Chelatococcus sp. HY11: one gene and its partner. The protein of the gene in region 2 interacts with the protein of the main gene of each other region in a pairwise test. Links are inferred from orthologs where the notes say so. Each region holds a gene or a part of one and is shown on either strand. Other genes may lie near its edges.

The links.
Region 1: the proteins of pepT (region 2) and tpiA interact in binary tests that used the Escherichia coli proteins (3 or more experiments, as listed by UniProt). The link is inferred for Chelatococcus sp. HY11 from one-to-one orthologs.

Annotation. Positions count from the first base shown.
Region 1 is NZ_JAHBRX010000001.1:1,092,266-1,097,929, reverse strand. Bases 2,905-5,664 are described here. They hold tpiA (triose-phosphate isomerase), read left to right. Parts: upstream 2,905-3,783; coding sequence 3,784-4,545; downstream 4,546-5,664. Other genes in these bases: pyrG (CTP synthase), read left to right, coding at 5,349-5,664; secG (preprotein translocase subunit SecG), read left to right, coding at 4,726-5,163; KIO74_RS05205 (peptidylprolyl isomerase), read right to left, coding at 2,905-3,430. Outside these bases: trpE (anthranilate synthase component I), read right to left, coding at 1-1,190; more of KIO74_RS05205, read right to left, coding at 1,517-2,904. UniProt on the Escherichia coli protein: Involved in the gluconeogenesis. Catalyzes stereospecifically the conversion of dihydroxyacetone phosphate (DHAP) to D-glyceraldehyde-3-phosphate (G3P).
Region 2 is NZ_JAHBRX010000002.1:1,495,357-1,503,381, forward strand. Bases 2,078-4,966 are described here. They hold pepT (peptidase T), read right to left. Parts: upstream 4,185-4,966; coding sequence 2,970-4,184; downstream 2,078-2,969. Other genes in these bases: KIO74_RS27600 (TRAP transporter large permease), read left to right, coding at 2,078-2,225; KIO74_RS27605 (aspartate/glutamate racemase family protein), read left to right, coding at 2,234-2,947; KIO74_RS27615 (CapA family protein), read right to left, coding at 4,225-4,966. Outside these bases: KIO74_RS27590 (TRAP transporter substrate-binding protein), read left to right, coding at 1-279; KIO74_RS27595 (TRAP transporter small permease subunit), read left to right, coding at 304-924; more of KIO74_RS27600, read left to right, coding at 921-2,077; more of KIO74_RS27615, read right to left, coding at 4,967-5,460; KIO74_RS27620 (dipeptide ABC transporter ATP-binding protein), read right to left, coding at 5,503-7,158; KIO74_RS27625 (ABC transporter permease), read right to left, coding at 7,155-8,025. UniProt on the Escherichia coli protein: Cleaves the N-terminal amino acid of tripeptides.

The DNA.
Region 1 (5,664 bases), on a different replicon or contig from region 2:
GCATCGAGGGCATCGCGCTTCGGATCAAGCCGGCCCTCGACATTGGATACGATGTGCATCACCTGGCTGTAGTACTCCAGGAAGTAGCTGTCGGTGACGTTGACGCTGCCGATCGCCGAAACCCGGCCAGCGTCGTTGCGGCCGAGGTCGAGCAGCATCAGATGCTCGGCGCGCTCCTTGGGGTCCGCCAGGAGTTCCTCGGCGAGCGCCCGGTCCTCCGCCGCCGTCGCGCCCCTTCGGCGCGTGCCGGCGATGGGGCGCACAGTGACCTTGCCATCGCGGACCCGCACCAGGATTTCCGGGCTCGAACAGACGATCTGGAAATCCAGGAAATCGAGGAAACACAGGTAGGGCGAGGGATTGAGCCGCCGCAGCGCTCGATAGAGCGAGAGCGCCGGCAAGGTGAAAGGCGCGTCGAAGCGTTGGGAGAGCACCACCTGGAAGATGTCGCCGGCGCGGATGTAATCCTTCGCCTTGTCCACCATGGCCTTGAAGCGCTCCGGTGTGGTGTTGGACACCGGGGTGGGGGCGGGCAGGTTCGCCACGTCCGGTCCGCTTTCCCGCGGCAGGGGCGCGTCAAGCGCCGTCAGCGCCTCCTCGATGCGCTCCACGGCCGCCTCATAGGCGACCTTGGCTGACACGCTACCCTGCGGACGCACCGGGGTGATGAGCGACAGCTCGTCCCTGACGGAATCGAACACCACCATCACGGTGGGGCGCACGAGGATGGCGTCGTCCAGATCGAGCGCATCCTGCGGGCCACCGGGCAGGCGCTCCATCTGGCGCACCATGTCGTAGCCGAGATAACCGAACACACCGGCCGCCATGGGAGGCAGGCCCGCGGGCAGGGTGATCGCACTTTCGGCGATCAGCGCGCGCAGGCTGTCCAGAGGCAAGCGATCATCGGGGACGAAGGTGGAACGACGCAACGCGGCGCGATTGATCTCGACCTTGCCGTCCCGGCATCGCCAGATCAGGTCGGGCTTGAGCCCGATCATCGAATAGCGGCCGCGGGTGGCGCCGCCCTCGACCGATTCGAGAAGGAAGTTGGGAAGGGTGCCGCCGGCGCTGAGCTTCAGATAGGCGGCGACTGGGGTTTCGAGATCAGCGACGAGACTTGTGCTGAGAACGCTGGCTTCGCCTTTTTCATAGGTAACGGCGAAGTCTTCGAAAGACGGTGAAAACAGCATGGCTTGTACTGAGGTCCGAACCGACCGTTTGGAACCGGGCGGGAAACCTCACCTTTTCAATTAGGGAGCGTGACCAGCGCGAGGGGTGAAGTCGCGTGATACGTCCAGATCACCGTGCCTCCGGACAGACCTGCCCAGAGGGTCGTCGCGCCCGTCTCCTTGGAAGCGGGCATACCTGAGAGCGACGATCCCACGCCAAGTGCATTGCCCGGCAGGAGGACCACTCACGCTCTCATGGTTCGCGGGCTATACCTGACCCGCCGCCGCAACGCCAGAGGCTTGACGAGATCGGCCTCCGCTCGTGCGGTCCGGGTGCCGGCTCGCGATCAGAGATCGCTATTGCCGAAGGCGTTGTTGATCGCCTGCTGGTTGATGGTGACGCCGAGCTCGCTGCGCAGCTTGGAGGTGTATTCGCTGATCAGATCTTCCCCGACAGCGGTCCGCATCTGATCGCGAATGCGGATCGCGTCGCCGGTCGATGTGATGTAAGGCGGCACGGTCGCCTCGGTCACGACAAAGACAATGCGTGTGTCCCCGTTGGTCCCGGCTGCTACGGATCCGGCCTTTCCGGCCGGCACTGCGAAGATTTGCGTCACGGCGGGCACGGGCAGGTTACCGCTTGCCGTGCCGCGGGCGAGCCCGGTCGCGGTCTGGACCGGCAGGGACAGTTCGGTCGCGATCGCCTGGATGGCCTCGCCCTTGTTGAGGCGCTCGACCAGCGCGCGCGCCTTTTCAGACAGCGCCTGGGCAATGGCGTCCTCACGCCAACGTGTCAGCACCTGCTCACGCACCTCCGCGAGTGGGCGCTCGTGGGCCGGATCGACGCCGCGCACGTCGAACCACTCATATCCGCCATTGCTCAGACGGATCGCCTCGTTGTCGGCACCGACGTCCGAGGCGAAGATCGCGGTGAGGAGTGCCGTATTCCCGGCGACGCCCGGAACGGGCTGGCCGTTCTTGTCGTTTCCGGACTGATCCACCGCGGCGATCGTCTGTGCGGTGAGGCCAAACTCCGTCGCGATATCCGTGAGAGGCCTGGCTGCCAGACGCTGGTCCTCGATGCGGTCGTGAATGTCGTTCATCCGGTTCTGCGCGGCCGAGAGGGCGAGCCCCTGACGAATCTCCGCCGAAACCGCCTCAAGCGGCTTCACCGAAGCGGGCTCGATGGCGGTGACGCGCACGATCACCGGGCCGAAGCGGCCCTCGACCGCGCCGCTGGCTGCACCCTGCGCGAGCGCGAACACGGCGTCAGCGACGGCGGTGTCGATCAATTCGGTCTTCGCAAATGTCCCGAAGGCCATATCCTTTTCGGCAAGCCCGCGTTCTGCGGCGATAGCCTCGAAGGTGGCGCCAGCCGCAAGCTTTGCCGCGGCGGCCTGGGCATCGGCCAGATTGGGGAAGGTGATACGCTCGACGGTGCGGCGCTCCGGCGTTCCGAAACGGGTTGCCTTGTCCGCTTCATAGACACGGCTGACATCCGCCTCCGACACCGCGTCGGGTTTGGCGAGCGCCTCGGGGGTCAGGATGAGCGTGACGACATTGCGATATTCGGGAGCCCGGAACGCCGCCTTGCGCGCGTCGAACCATGTCTGCAGGGCGGCCTCGTCCGGGTCGGCGATCGTGCCTACGCTCGTTGCCGGCAATACGACATAAGACGCGGCACGACGCTCGGCGCCGTAGCGATACACGGCTTCCTGCAGGGCGATCGGCGTCTCGAGCGCGCCCATCACCCCCTCCAGCAACTGCCGGCGAATGATGACCGCCCGTTGGTCTCGGAGATAGGACGCCTCGGTCAGCCCGTTGTAACGCAGCAGCTCATCGAAGCGGCGGCGATCGAACTGACCTGCGGCATTGCGGAAGACCGGGTCGTCCATGACGGCGCGCGCGAGATCCGCATCCGAAATGGAAAGCCCGAGCTGGGTGGCCCGCACATCCAGCGCCGCTTCGTTGATCAGCTTGTTCAGAACCTGCTGCTCCAGCCCGATCCGCCGCGCCATCTCGTTGCTGATCGGCTGGCGCAGCTGCTGCTGCAGGCGCTGCAGATCGTTCTGATAGGTGTTGCGCAGCGTCTGGACAGTGATTTCCGTCTTGCCCACATTCGCCGCGGTATTGGCCGCGTAGCCCTGGAAGATGTCGCCGACGCCCCAAAGACCGAAGGACAGAATGAGGAGGCCGAACAAGACCGCGATGATGAGGCGGCCTATGATCGATTTTCCGGCGTTGCGAAAACTGTTCAACATGAGAAGCGGGGTCCGGTCTTAATCAGCGTGAGGCGTTTGTGGCGACTGGGCACAGCCGAACTCGACCCGGCCAGGCAGAGCCCGAACGAGCAAGGTGGCGGATCATAGAGAGCACGCTCCTGAGCCGCAATGGACAAAGGCAGTTGGCAACGTCAGGTCTGCGTGAAAATCGGCAGCACGAAAAGCGCGACCGAAGTTCGGCGTCATCGACCTGCCGGGACATGAGCTAATCAGGACGCGGGCCAGTCGGAACGCCCTTATGAACGAACCCCCGATGAACCGGACTAGGCGATACCGCCCGCACGCGTTAAGGATCGATTCGATCGCAACACCGACGACAAGGGAAATGCTTCATGGCTCATGGTCATCTGCGTCATCTCGTGGCTGGAAACTGGAAAATGAACGGCCTCAGGGCCTCCACGGGTGTGCTGGAAACGGTGATCGAAGGCCATGACGCCGAACTCGCGGCCCGGGTCGACCTGATGGTCTGCCCGCCGGCCACTCTCATTGGCGCTTTCGCGGCCAAAGCCGATGGATCGACCATCGCCATCGGCGGGCAGGATTGCCGTGCGGAACCGTCGGGTTCCTTCACGGGCGATATCGCGGCTGAAATGATCGCCGATGCGGGTGGGTCGGCTGTCATCGTCGGCCATTCCGAGCGCCGCACGCTTCATGGCGAGAGCGACGCCGACGTCCGCGCGAAGGCGGAAGCCGCTTGGCGTGCAGGGCTTCTGCCCATCGTCTGCGTCGGTGAGACGCGTGAGGAGCGCGACGGCGGTCGCGCGTTGGCGGTCGTCGTGCGGCAGATCGCCGGCTCGCTGCCGGACGCACTGCCCGGCGATGTCGTCGTCGCCTATGAGCCGGTCTGGGCGATCGGCACGGGCCTGACCCCGACGGTGGCCGACGTTGCCGAGATGCATGGCGCCATTCGCCGGCAGCTCATCGAGCGCTATGGCGAGGCCGGAGGCTCCATCCGGCTTCTCTATGGTGGTTCGGTCAAGCCCGCCAATGCCGCCGAACTCATGGCGGTCGCGCATGTGAATGGCGCGCTGGTGGGCGGGGCAAGCCTCGTGGCGGATGATTTTCTGGCGATCGCAAGAGCCTGCGGCGTCTGAGAACAGCACTTGATCTCTTGCCAACCCATCACGATCTGCCGTCTGGGCAGGGAAGATCTGCATGGGGCGCGGGCAATTCTCCCTCGCAATGGTCTTTCCTCGCGGACGGGGACTGTGTTAGAGCGGCACAAATGAATCGAGCCTGGCCGGTCATGCCCGCGCCGGGCGTTGGATGTTGACATGCAAACCGTTATCATCGTCATCCACCTCTTTGTTGTCATCGCGCTCGTCGGTGTGGTGCTTCTGCAGCGCTCCGAAGGGGGCGGCCTTGGCATGGGCGGCGGTGGTGTTTCAGGCTTCATGACAGGGCGCGGGCAGACCAACGCCCTGACCCGCACGACCGCCATTCTCGCGACCATCTTCTTCCTGACGAGCCTTGGCCTGTCAGTGATGGCGAGCATGCAGCGCGGCCAGCGTTCGATCTTCGATTCCGTTCCGGGTGGAGCGCCCACGGCTGTTCCGGGTGCGCCAGGCGCCCCGGGTGCAGGCGGTGGCGTGCTCGATCAGCTTCGCCAGATGCAGGGCGACCAGCCGGCAGCGCCTTCCGCGCCGGCTCCGGCCCCCCAGCCGGCGGCGCCGCCCGCGCCGACGACGCCTCAGGTGCCCGGCTCGCAGTGAGCCGGAGGCCGACCGCGCCACGACGCCTTTTCCGATTTTTCGCGACCGGAGGCGCCAAAAGGGCCCTTGATATGCGCTAGATGCGCAGGATCAGCGCTGGTTTGTGAGTATCGTACATATTTTCGCCTGGATTGGTCCTATGACCACTCCCCGAATCGATCGCGATAGAGTAAATGAGGACTCCCATGGCGCGGTACGTTTTCATCACCGGCGGCGTGGTCTCCTCCCTGGGCAAGGGCCTCGCATCAGCCGCTCTCGGAGCCCTTCTGCAGGCACGCGGTTACAGCGTCCGCCTTCGGAAGCTTGACCCTTACCTGAACGTCGACCCGGGCACGATGAGCCCTTACCAGCATGGTGAGGTGTTCGTTACCGATGACGGCGCCGAGACGGATCTCGATCTCGGTCATTACGAGCGCTTCACGGGGCGCCCCTGCACCCGCAATGACAATGTCACCACGGGTCGCATCTATCTCGACATCCTCAATAAGGAACGCCGTGGCG
Region 2 (8,025 bases):
AAACTCGCGGCCGCCATCGGCGAACTCACGACGGACATCTGGGCATTCTCCGAGGCGCTCTATGAGGACGCCATGCGCTGCAATACGGGCGCGAAGCCTTGCGAGCGCGGTGTTTCCTACAAGCTGAAGCAAGCAGACCCCTCTGAAAGCGACCTCAAGGCGGTCGCTGCCGCGGTCGGCGAGGTGTCACTGCCGATCTGGGCCAAGCAGTGCAACACTGTCGCTCCCAAATGCGAGGAAACCTGGCGCGCGGCCGTCGGCTCGCAGCTCGGCCTCTGATCCCGCCTTGCCCGGAGAAGAGCCATGCAAACCTATTCACGCTTCCTCGGCATCCTGTTCGGGGCCTTGATGATAGTTCTCTCCGTGGCGATCACGGCCGAGACGTTGTTGCGTAAGTTCTTCTCCTTCACGCTGGGAGGTATTGACGAATTGGGCGGCTACGCAATCGCGGTCGCCGCCCCGCTCGCCTTCACCGTCGCACTCGTCGAAAATGCGCATATCCGCATCAATCAGCTGACGACGCTGTTTTCCAAACCGGTCCAGGCAGTGCTTGACGCGTTGTCCGTGGTCTCGATGGCCGTTCTGGCGGGCTATTTCTTCTTTTTTACCATAGAGACAGTGATCGATACCTATCAGTATCAGTCGATCGCGCCGACACCCTGGGCGACGCCGCTGATCTACCCGCAGATGGTCTGGCTACTCGCCAGTGTGACCTTTCCGATCGCGGCGATTATCCTGACCGTCCAGGCGCTACGCCTCATGATGCGCGGCGACTGGCGCTCCCTGATGCGCCGCTTTGGTCCGGCAACGCCCGAGGAGGAGTTGCAGGCCGAGCTGGACGATCTGAAGAAACGCGAGAAGGCCGCCCATCGGGAGATGCTCGCTTCCGACGAGCCTCTCGTTCAGGAAGGAGCAACACGATGAGCATCGCCATTGTAGGGGCCGGTTTCGCGGTCATGCTGCTGCTGATGTTCCTCAGCATTCCGGTGGCCGTCACCATCATCGCCGTAGGGGCCTATGGTGGTTACCTGATGTACGGCATGCCGCTCGTCGACATGATGGGCGGGGTGATCTGGTCCAGCGTCAACAGCCCCGCGATCCTAGCCATTCCCCTGTTCATGCTGCTCGGCGAACTCCTCCTGCGCGGGGGCATCGCCGACCGGATGTATGATGCCATGGCGGTGTGGCTGGCGCGTCTGCCGGGCGGGCTGCTGCACACGAACATTGCCACCTGCACGCTCTTCTCGGCGACATCCGGCTCGTCTGTGGCGACCGCCGCTACCGTCGGCACCATCGCCCTTCCGGCATTGCAGCAGTACAAATACCCGATGTCGCCTGCCCTCGGCTCGCTGGCGGCGGGCGGTACGCTCGGCATTCTCATTCCGCCCAGCGTGAATCTCCTGGTCTATGGCTCGCTGGCGAACACCTCTGTCGGCCAGCTCTTCGCGGGCGGCGTTATACCCGGCCTTCTGCTGGCGCTCAGCTTCTCGATCTACATCTTCATCTTCCACGGCAAGGCCGGCGCACAGGCAACCGAACTCATAGACATGCCATTGCGCCAGAAGCTGGCGCTCGGCAAATACCTCATTCCGCCGCTCGTGATCTTCGGCGTGGTGATGGGGTCGATCTATGGCGGCCTCGCCACGCCGACGGAGTCGGCTGCCATCGGCGTCATGATGGCGCTGGGTTTCGTCGCGCTGAACGGCAGGTTGACCTGGGACCTGTTGATCAACTGCTCAATCCAGTCCGCCAAGACGAGCGGCATGGTGATCATCGTGCTGGTGTGCTCACTGCTGCTCAACGTGACGATCTCCATGACAGGCGCGGCGCAGGCGATGACGCAATGGATCGCCGCATTTGACCTGACACAGTTCTCGCTGTTGCTGGTGCTGCTGGTGTTCTATGTGCTGCTGGGGACTTTCATGGATGCCATGTCCATGCTGGTGCTCACCGTGCCGATCGTCATTCCAGTCGTAGTGGCGGCTGGCATTGACCCCATCTGGTTCGGCATCTTCATCGTCATCATGTGCGAGATCGCGCTCATCACGCCGCCCGTGGGCATGAATCTGTTCGTCGTGCACGGCGTGCGCACCGATGGCGGCAGCTATTCGGATGTGACGCGCGGCTCCTGGCCTTATGTCGCGGTGATGATGCTGTTCACCATTCTCCTCATCGCCTTCCCGCAGCTCGTCATGTGGTTGCCCGACATGCTGGCGGGGCGATGATGGGTGATATGGGGACAGTCGGGCAGGCGGCTCGCGCGACGAGCCTCCTGATCATCAACCCGAACACCAACGTGCGGGTGACGGACAACATACGCGCCGCGGTCCAACGGATCATCGGTCCGGCGACGCGCGCGCTCGTGCTCAATCCAAGTGCGGGTCCGTTCGCGATCGAAAACGAGCAGCACCGGGAGGCGGCCGAGCCGCATGTGGTGGACCTAGTGCGCGGCAGCCACGCGACGCGTCATGACGCCTACGTGTTGTCAGCTTTCGATGACATTGGTTTATCGCGAGCCCGGGCCTTGACGCGTGCCCCGGTGGTGGGAGCGGTTGAAGCTGGCATTGCGGCGGCGCGGACGATGGCGCGGCGCTTCGCGGTCGTGACCACGGTGGAAGCGGCCCTGCCGGGGATAAGGGAGCAACTGCGCCGCCATGGCGCGGCCGACATGGCGAGCGTGAGGGCCGCCGGTATCGGGGTGACGGAAGCGGCCGACCGCGGATACGCCGCGCGCCAATGCCTGCTTCGATCGATCTACCTTGCCGTGCATGAGGATGGCGCGGAAGCCATCCTGCTCGGCTCCGGAGGGCTCACCGGATGGACGGACCTTCTTCAAGACGAGACCGATGTACCCATCATCGACGGCGTACTCGCGGCGGTAAAAATGGCGGAGGCGTTCGCAAACCTTTGTCCGCTCGGACAGGAGGACGAGATTACCGCGACATGAGAATGCTCAAGGTCCTGTGATCCTAGGATATACAAAGTAGTCTTGCTGTTTGGTATGATTTCTCGAATGCGTACAATGGAAGAAACTCGAATCTCGAGTGGAAATTATGTGCACCGGTGAAAAAATTCGGCGTTGGGATACCCTTTGCCGAGAGCGCTGAGCCGTCTGTTCCGCCGCGCATCGGCACGATCTTTGGAGCTATATTCAGAGTTTCCAACGCAGCATAAATCAATTCGACCGGGCGCCCATCAGCTTTTATAGATTGCGCGATGTTGGAGTAAGTATCTGTTATGGCGCAACTTGCCTTTGCGGACGGATATTGCGCTGCCGTGAGGCTCACGGCCTCCTCGAGCTTTTGCTTGCGTTTCATCAACCCATCTTCGTCAAAATCCCGGAGCAGGACCGTAAGACGTGCCTCCTGATCGCTGGAAATCAGATTCTTGAACCAAAAAAAGCCTTGTCGGCCGTGCGTTCGCTCCGGCATATCATTCCGGTCGAAGCCCGCGATCAAATCGGTGGCCATCAGCAGAGGATTGACCAGAACGCCGTTCGCGGACATCGGGTGGGCGCTGACGCCCGTGAAGACGATTTCTGCCGAGGCCGCGTTGAAGGTCTCGAGAACGACCTCGCCCAACTCGCAGCAATCGATCGTATAGGCGAAGTCACAAGCGAAGCGCTCCAGATCAAGCGCCTTAGCGCCGCGCAGGCCGATCTCCTCGTCTGGCACGAAGGCGACATGAATGTCGCTGTGGTCGCGATCAGGCGGAAGCCGGGCCAGCAGCGTCATGATCACTGCGATCGCGGCCTTGTTGTCAGCGCCGAGCACGCTCGTACCATCGCTGACGATGATGTCATGCCCGCTCCATTGCATGATCTCGGGGTGCTCAGCGGTGCGCAACCAGATATCTTCACCCGCGTTCAGGCAGAGATCCACGCCCTGGAAGTGCAGGACCTGCGGCCGAATGGTCGGAGACAGCCCGACATCGACCGTGTCGAGATGGGCGATGAACCCGATTTTCGGCGAACTCGGACGTCTCCCCCGCCTCACCGCCGTAACGGTCGCATGATCGTCGAGAACGATGTCGTCCAGTCCAAGCTCCTGCAGTTCGCTCGCCAGCAAAGCCGCGAGACGTTGCTGCCCTTGTGTGGAGGGCAGGCTGGTGGAACGGGCATCACTCTGGCTTTCGATCGCGAGGTAGCGAAAGAAGCGTTGTTTCAGTTCATCGCGGATATCCATCGGGCAACCCTGTTGCGTTACTGACGACGGTCGACTGATATCATCCCAAATCGAACTGTCCGAGCCCATCGACAGTTTTGATGCGGGAGCCATATTCTGCGGATGAGCTTGCGACCCGGCTGAGAATGCGTTCCGCCGAAGCACCAGTTGCTGGATGCGGCACGAGCCGGTTCTCGATCTGGTCGTCTTGAAGCCCCTCTTCGCCGCCGACAATCAGCGGATGCAGCGTCAGCGACGTAAGCCGGTTGTCCGCGCCGAACGTGCAGTTCGCAACGACACTCTCCCAGACCTCCCTATGCTTCCATAGCGAGACCTCCGATTTTGTGTGAAAGATGAAATTGCCGAGACTGTGGAAGATCGGGCGTCCGCGATAGACTTCGATCGGTAGAAGGACGGGAACGCCGTGGCTCACGAAAACCGCCGCGCCCGCGTCGATGAATTGCCGCGCGAATGCGCTCATCCAGTCTGGAGATTGCAGCCAGTCGCTCGACCAGTGATGGTGATGCAGATAGGCGATGACCAGTTCTCCCGCGTCCGCCGCGGTTCGGATGGCTCTCAAATTGGCCTCGAGATCATCCTTGTCGATCCTGACGGTTCGCTTGAAACGGTCTGAATTGCGGAAGATCGCCCGCCCGATCCCGAGTTCTTCCGGCTCGAGCGGTGGTTCGTCATCCGGCTGATTGTCCATCAGCAGGTTCAGGGCGGAATATCCCGCCTTGTCGAGGATCATCTGCAGCTGTTGGAAGGTCTCGCTTTCAAGCTCGAGAATGCGTGACATGCGGATGCGGTTGACGCCGGGTCTCTCACTTCGTTCACCGATAGCGTCAGCCGCATACATGAAATCGGGCCCTGGTCCGCCGTCCATCGCGACCATGGCGACAGGTTTACCTTCGAATGAGGCGCTTGTCGGGCCTCGCGCCTCGCTCTTGCTGCGTCCGATGCCGGCATGCAGGAACCCGCGCCGGCCAACTTCGTCCAATGTTGAGAGAATGCCAGGCGGTCCAAGGTCGAAGGAGTGGTTGTTGGATAATGAGAGCGCCTTGAAGCCAATCTCGTCCAGCGCGTCGAGAACTTCGGGCTTGCTGCTGCCGAAATAGAAACCTTTCATGAGCCAGCCGCCATGCGTGCCGTAAATGGTTCCCTCGAAATTCGTAAAGGCGAGATCCGCGCTACGCACAAGCGCCTTGATACGGTCGAATTCCGGGCTTTTTACGGCTCTCGTGTCATGCTTGATCAAGGACTGGCCTGTAACGGCCAAGGTAAAATGGTCGTTCATTCGACTACTTTCTTTATGATAGGTCGTTGATGGGAGGAGCAACTACTGAGCGAAGATTTTCGGGCGCGCCTCGATCAGGTGCCGGGTGTAGGGGTTTTCGGATTGGCCGAAGATGAAATCGGATGAGCCGTAATCCTCGATCTTGCCATTCCGCATCACGCAGACCTCATCGCAAATGTCCTGGACGACGGCGAGATCGTGGGAAATGAAGATCATCGAGAGGCGGTTCTCGGATACCGTCTCCTTCAGCAATGACAGGATTTCCGCCTGCACGGATACGTCGAGGGCGGAGGTTGGTTCGTCCGCGATCACGATCTTCGGCTGGGCAAGCAGCGCGCGGGCAATGCAGACGCGCTGCTTCTGGCCGCCGGATAGCTGATGGGGGTAGCGGTCGAGATGGATTGGCTGCAGGCCCAGCCTTTCGATCGTCTCGACGACGCGGGCACGGACCTGCGCGTGGCTGGTATCGTATCCCGCCTGCGCGGTCGCCCGCACGCATTCGGTCAACGCCTGGGCCACGGTGAGACGGGGGTTCAGCGCGGACGCAGGATCTTGAAAGATCATCTGGACGCGGCCGAGCAGGCTCCCGCCTCGGCCGCGATGGCTGATGTCGTACGCCTTTCCATCAAGCTGGATGCTGTCCGCCTCGCCGGTTTCAAGGCCAGCCAGTATGCGGCCGATCGTCGATTTGCCGCTGCCGCTTTCGCCCACGATGCCGAGGACACCAGCGCGGGACAACCGGAAGCCGATATCCCGCAGCGCAAAGCGCGGTCTCTCAGCACCGAAAACATCGAGGATGCTCCCGCCGCCGAAAGTCTTCGACAGGTTTTCGACGACAAGTATAGGCTCGCGGACGATCGCGTCTTTGGTCGCTGCAGCGACAGGTGTGGTGCGCAGCTTGGGCACCGCCGCCAGTAGCTTCCGCGTGTAGGGATCCCGCGGGCTCTTCAGCAGCGAAACAGTCGCGCCCTGCTCGATGACCTCGCCGTCCTTCATGACTACCACCCGGTCGGCGATCTCCGCGATGACGCCCATGTCGTGGGTTATGAGAAGGATGGAAAGACCGTTCTCCGCGACAAGCCCTTTCAGGACTTGCAGAATCTGCTTCTGAACAGTGGCATCAAGCGCCGATGTGGGCTCATCAGCCACGATGAGGGAGGGGGAGCCGGCCAGCGCCGTCGCGATGACGATGCGCTGACGTTGTCCACCCGACAATTGGTGGGGATAGCTATGGTAGCGTCGTGAAGCGTCCGGGATGCCGACCCTTTCGAGAAGTTGGATAGCGCGCTTTCGCACCTCCGGACGGGAGAGTGAGGGCGAAAGCGCCGATATCGTTTCATCAAGTTGAGCCCCGACCGTCATGAGAGGGTCAAGGGAGGATGAAGGATCCTGGAAGATGCTGGCGATCGCCCGGCCTCTCAGCGCGCGTCTTTCCTTGCCATCAATGGCCTCTAGTGCGGCTCCGTGTAGCCGGATGGCGCCGTTGGTCTGCTCGATGCCTGGCGCCAGGAGGCCAATCACGGAATTTCCGATCGAGGATTTGCCGGCCCCAGATTCCCCGATGACGCCGAGCACCTCGCCGCGTTTCAGAGTGAAGCTCACGTCGCGGACAATCGGCGTGGAGCAAGATGTTCCCCGGTAGACAAGCGTTAGGTTGCTCACTTCGAGCAAAGGCGCCTTGTCGTTGTCCGCCGTCATAGCGTTCTGCTCCGTGGGTCCCAAAGCCGGCGGATGTCTTCGCCGGAAAAATTGATGGCGGCGATCAGCGTGAACAGAGCAATTCCCGGAAACAGGCTGATCCAATACTGGCCGGTCAGCAGGTATTGGAAGCCATTCGCCACCGTGGAGCCGAGCGAAGGCTGATCCATCGGCACGCCGAGGCCGAGGAAGGACAATGTAGCCTCCAGTGCCACCGCGTGCCCGATCTCGATCGGCAGCAGGGTGATGGCCGGTGCGATGCTGTTCGGCAGGAGATGGCGCAGGATGATCCGCCCACGCGACAACGGCATGGTGCGCGCGGCATCAATATAGGGTTTTCCCGCCTCGCTCAGCGCCACGCTGCGGACAACCCGCGCATAGGTTGCCCATTGCACGATGATCAGTGCCAGGATGATCCGGTCAACGCCCGGACCCAAGGTCACGATTGCTATCAGCGCTACAAGCATGGTCGGCAGGCTGAGCTGCAGATCGACGATCCGCATGATCACCGCGTCGACCCAGCCGCCGAAATAGGCGGCGGCAACGCCAAGCGTCAGGCCAAGGGCTGCCGCGATCGCGGCGCTGATGACCGAGACCATGAGGCTGATGCGCAGCCCGAAGAGGATGCAACTCGCGATATCGCGCCCAAGACCGTCCGTGCCAAGCCAATAGCGATAGCCGTTACCACTCATCGTGCCGGGTGGGGAGGAGGCTTCCCAGCCAAGGATCTGGAGGAGGTCATAAGGGTTCTGCGGCGCCAACAGCGGCGCTGCAAGCGCGGCCATCACGAACAATGCGAGGATCGCATTGGGCACGGTCAATGCCCGCCGAAACCGGCGAGGCGCGTGTGTCATGGCGTTGATGATT